Regions from separate parts of the Bacillus sp. CGMCC 1.16607 genome, predicted to be linked through region 2. Evidence: a T-box and tRNA genes for the amino acid it is inferred to sense, from the RefSeq annotation. Region 2 holds a T-box; the other holds one or more tRNA genes.
The links. A T-box is a leader RNA that pairs with one kind of tRNA and senses whether it is charged. The one in region 2 lies ahead of asnS (asparagine--tRNA ligase), so its partner is inferred to be a tRNA-Asn.
Positions count from the first base shown of each region.

Region 1 (2,373 bases), on a different contig from region 2:
AGGAGTCGAACCCATAACCTTCTGATCCGTAGTCAGACACTCTATCCAATTGAGCTACGGGCGCATATTCTCTAAAAGCGACTTAATCATAATAACATTTTTAAGTTGTGAATGTCAACATGTTTTTTATTTTATTTTTTTTGGTGCGGCCGAGAGGACTTGAACCTCCACGGGGTTGCCCCCACTAGGCCCTCAACCTAGCGCGTCTGCCATTCCGCCACGACCGCATTTTATAAAATAAGAACATTTATTATGATAACAAATTAATGATCAATTTACAAGTGTTAATAATTGGTGCGGGTGAAGGGAGTCGAACCCCCACGCCTTGCGGCGCCAGATCCTAAGTCTGGTGCGTCTGCCAATTCCGCCACACCCGCATTATTTTTTAAAAAATGGTGAGCCATGAAGGACTCGAACCTTCGACCCTCTGATTAAAAGTCAGATGCTCTACCAACTGAGCTAATGGCTCGTAATAATATTACTGCTGAATAAAGTTTACTTCTCGTATTCGGGCATCTAAGATGTCCCCGCCTCAGGTAGTAATCCAAGAAGCGGCTCGGCGTGTACAACTCGTAGCATATTCATCGTTGAATCGCTCGTTGCTCTACCAACTGAGCTAATGGCTCGTAATAAAATGGCTGGGCTAGCTGGATTTGAACCAACGCATGTCGCAGTCAAAGTGCGATGCCTTACCGCTTGGCTATAGCCCAATAATAAGATATAAATGGCGGTCCCGACGGGAATCGAACCCGCGATCTCCTGCGTGACAGGCAGGCATGTTAACCGCTACACCACGGGACCTAGAGAAATTTCAGCGACTCGTTAGATATCTAAGAGTCGCTGAGTTATTTTGTTACAAGAACAAAATTTAAAACTTTTGTATGACCCATACGGGATTCGAACCCGTGTTACCGCCGTGAAAGGGCGGTGTCTTAACCGCTTGACCAATGGGCCATAATGATATGGCGGAGAAGGAGGGATTTGAACCCTCGCGCCGGTTACCCGACCTACACCCTTAGCAGGGGCGCCTCTTCAGCCTCTTGAGTACTTCCCCATAATGGCTCCGCAGGTAGGACTCGAACCTACGACCGTTCGGTTAACAGCCGAATGCTCTACCACTGAGCTACTGCGGAATAATTCTAGCTTTGTCGAAAAATACTTTGCTTCCCGTTATCGACTCTTTATATTATAAGAACGACTTTCTTGAATGTCAATAAGTAAAAATCATCCTTTACATTCACTCAAAATAAAACATTTACTATCAAGAGTCTACTTCAAAAAAGTTAACGGAATCTGAGTTTAACAGGTAAACTATTTGTTTGTCAACACCGTTACTTTTTTTAACTTCCCCTTACATTTTCCACATACATATTTTTGAATATTCACAGCTCTTTTCCTTTTAAAAACGAGAGAACATCTTGAACAAGAATAGACATAAACTTTTAGACTTCGATTTGTTTCCGGACGATCAGGAAGCTGCCCACAAAATCGGGGTGCACCAACCTGCAACATCAAATTCTTAAAATCTTTGTCTTGATGCATATAGCCCTTCTTTTCTAAATGAAGATGATAGTGACAAAGTTCATGTTTGATGATTCCAATTAGTTCCTGTTCACCTAACTGCTCATAATATCTTTTATTTATTTCGATATTGTGAGTTTGCAAAAGATACCTTCCACCCGTTGTTTTTAACCTTGAATTAAATACGGCTAGATGACGAAACGGCTTTTGAAAAAACTGAAGTGAGATTTTTTCAACTAATGATTGTAATTCCTCATCGGTCATACCGTTTCCTCCCTTTAACATGAACATGACAAACTATTATAGCATAGAATTAAGGTACCAATTTGTTTTTTGTTCTTAGTTAAGGAGGGTTCCTCTTCATGCCTACGTGGTTTCAAAAACAGATAAAAAAAGCTTTTCTTGAAAAAAATCGATACCAAATAAAACTATTAAATCAATGCTGGTTTTTTTACAGAAAAAAGAATAGTTCTTAATATTAAAAACAGTGGGGTTAATTCGTCCCCACTGTTAAATATTTTACTTTATTCATTCGGAGCTAACATGGTTAATGATACTCGTCCCTTTTGCTTATCTACCGAATCTACCCATACAGTAACGATATCGCCTACAGAGACTATGTCTAAAGGGTGCTTAACAAATCGTTTCGTTAATTTGGAGATATGGACAAGACCATCTTGTTTTACACCGATGTCTACAAATGCACCAAAATCTACGACATTTCGCACTGTACCTTGTAACTCCATCCCTTGTTTTAAATCGTCCAGTTGCAGGACGTCCTTTTTTAATAAAGGCGTTGGTAATTCATCACGCGGATCGCGTTCAGGTCTGACTAGAGCATCAATAATATCC
Region 1 covers NZ_JBHUJX010000003.1:609-2,981, forward strand. Annotated here, with positions in the region: tRNA gene ACFSO7_RS00195 (tRNA-Arg) at 1-64, opposite strand, end outside; tRNA gene ACFSO7_RS00200 (tRNA-Leu) at 142-227, opposite strand; tRNA gene ACFSO7_RS00205 (tRNA-Leu) at 293-377, opposite strand; tRNA gene ACFSO7_RS00210 (tRNA-Lys) at 394-469, opposite strand; tRNA gene ACFSO7_RS00215 (tRNA-Gln) at 636-710, opposite strand; tRNA gene ACFSO7_RS00220 (tRNA-Asp) at 726-801, opposite strand; tRNA gene ACFSO7_RS00225 (tRNA-Glu) at 883-954, opposite strand; tRNA gene ACFSO7_RS00230 (tRNA-Ser) at 964-1,054, opposite strand; tRNA gene ACFSO7_RS00235 (tRNA-Asn) at 1,059-1,133, opposite strand; gene ACFSO7_RS00240 (SprT family protein) at 1,312-1,785, opposite strand; gene cmpA (cortex morphogenetic protein CmpA) at 1,884-1,997, shown strand; gene ACFSO7_RS00250 (Tex family protein) at 2,046-2,373, opposite strand, start outside.
Region 1: it has a tRNA-Asn gene. The T-box ahead of asnS (asparagine--tRNA ligase) is inferred to sense a tRNA for this amino acid. The anticodon was not compared.

Region 2 (2,373 bases):
AGGGAAATAGCAAATAAAAAAGACTAGATAAGAAAACAATTCTTATCTAGTCTTATCTAATTAAAATTCTGCATTACCTGGCGTTCTTGGGAATGGGATAACATCTCTAATATTCGTCATTCCAGTCAAATACATAATTAATCTTTCAAGACCAATACCGAAGCCGGAGTGTTTCGTTCCACCATATTTTCTTAGTTCTAAATACCAGTTGTAATCTTCTTCTACTAAACCAAATTCATTAATTTTCTTTAATAATTCATCTTCACGTTCTTCCCTTTGGCTACCTCCAACTAACTCACCAATTCCTGGAACAAGTAAATCTGTAGCTGCAACCGTCTTTTGATCATCATTGCTTCTCATATAGAAAGCCTTGATATCTTTAGGGTAATCAGTTAAGAACATTGGCTTTTTGAACACCTTTTCGCATAAGTAACGTTCATGCTCCGTTTGTAAATCAATGCCCCATTCAACAGGGTACTCGAAGCTTTCTTTTGCTTCTTTAAGAAGATCAATTGCTTCTGTATAAGTGATTTTAGCAAACTCTGATGATAACGTATTTTCTAAGCGTGAAAGCAACTCTTTATCAACAAAAGAATTAAAGAATTCCATTTCTTCTTTCGCATTTTCTAGAACAAACTGAACAACGTATTTGATCATGTCTTCAGCAAGGGCCATAATATCGTTAATATCTGCAAAGGCCATTTCAGGCTCAACCATCCAAAATTCAGCTGCATGTCTAGAAGTATTAGAATTTTCAGCTCTAAAAGTTGGGCCAAATGTATACACATTACAAAATGCCAAAGCAAATGCTTCTGCTGTTAATTGACCACTAACTGTTAGATTTGTTTCTTTTTTAAAGAAGTCTTCTTGAAGATTAACATTGCCATTTTCGTCTTTAGGTACATTAGCTAGATCTAACGTGGTTACTCTGAACATTTCACCTGCACCCTCAGTGTCACTGCCAGTGATAACCGGTGTATGTACATATACGAATCCTTTTTCTTGGAAAAATTTATGAATAGCTTGTGAAGCAAGTGAACGAACTTTAAATACCGCATAAAAAGTATTGGTTCTTGGTCTTAAATGGGCAATTGTTCTTAAATATTCAAAGGTATGACGCTTTTTCTGTAATGGATAATCTTTATTAGAAGTACCTTGGATTTCAATATTTGTTGCTTTAATTTCAAAAGGTTGTTTAGATTCAGGTGTTAAAATAAATTGTCCTTCAATTTGTAAAGTTGAACTTAATGAAGCTTTAACAACTTCGTCAAAGTTTTCTAACGATTGATCAAATACGATTTGAACACTTTTGAAAAAAGAACCGTCACTTAATTCAATAAAGCCAAAAGCCTTTGAATCACGGATATTTTTAACCCATCCTGTTAAAATGATACTCTTTCCTTCATAAGATTCCGGATTTGCATACAAATCTTTAATTAACTTATTTTCCATCTTCATACTCTCCTCTTTAACAGATTTAATGACAGTTTTGTTTGGTAATTATACAAAAAAACCTTCCATCCCCATGAAAAGGGACGAAAGGTTGCCTTCCGCGGTACCACCCAAATTGTCTATTACGACCAGCTTAACGAGTACAATCATACTCACCAGTTTTAACGTTCTGGTCACGTCTAAGCCTACTCTTGTTAGCCAATTTCAGTTAGAAACTCAAAGGTGTTATTCATATCTACCTCTTCACTAGGCTTGCACCATCCCTAGCTCGCTATAGAAAATAGTAAATACTACTTGTCCTTATCTTCGTCCATATTAACACTATGTAACTGCCTCGATTAATATCTTATCATAGTTGTTCGTTGGTTTAAATGACTTTTTTCTACCTCATTAGAATTCTTCGAACAACAGAGTCCCAATTTAAGTATGTATGAATTATTTACAAATTATACCTATAAAAAGTGGGTACTAAAATTAAGAGTTTTGATAAAGCCTCTTAATGATCTTGAAACAGGAAACGAGGATCTTGGAAAGCTTTACGGATATTAGGCATCATTTCTACCTGTTAAGATATAATGGTTAAAAATAATTAAACTCTAAGTAGGAGGAATTATGTTTAAAAAGACGATTGTGTTTACAGGTGGCGGTTCCGCTGGTCATGTTACACCAAACCTTGCCATTATCAATGAAATGGATCAAATGGAATGGGAAATTCAATACATTGGTTCAAAAAACGGAATCGAGAAAGAATTAATAAAGAAGGCTAATTTACCATATTACGAAATTACAAGTGGAAAATTAAGAAGATATGTGGATATTGAAAATGTAAAGGATATTTTTAGAGTGTTAAGAGGATGTTTAGAGGCAAGAAGAATTTTGAAAAAGCTGAAACCACGTTTAATTTTTTCAAAAGGTGGTTTT
Region 2 covers NZ_JBHUJX010000025.1:903,227-905,599, reverse strand. Annotated here, with positions in the region: gene asnS (asparagine--tRNA ligase) at 61-1,452, opposite strand; T-box leader at 1,529-1,768, opposite strand; gene ACFSO7_RS21045 (undecaprenyldiphospho-muramoylpentapeptide beta-N-acetylglucosaminyltransferase) at 2,065-2,373, shown strand, end outside.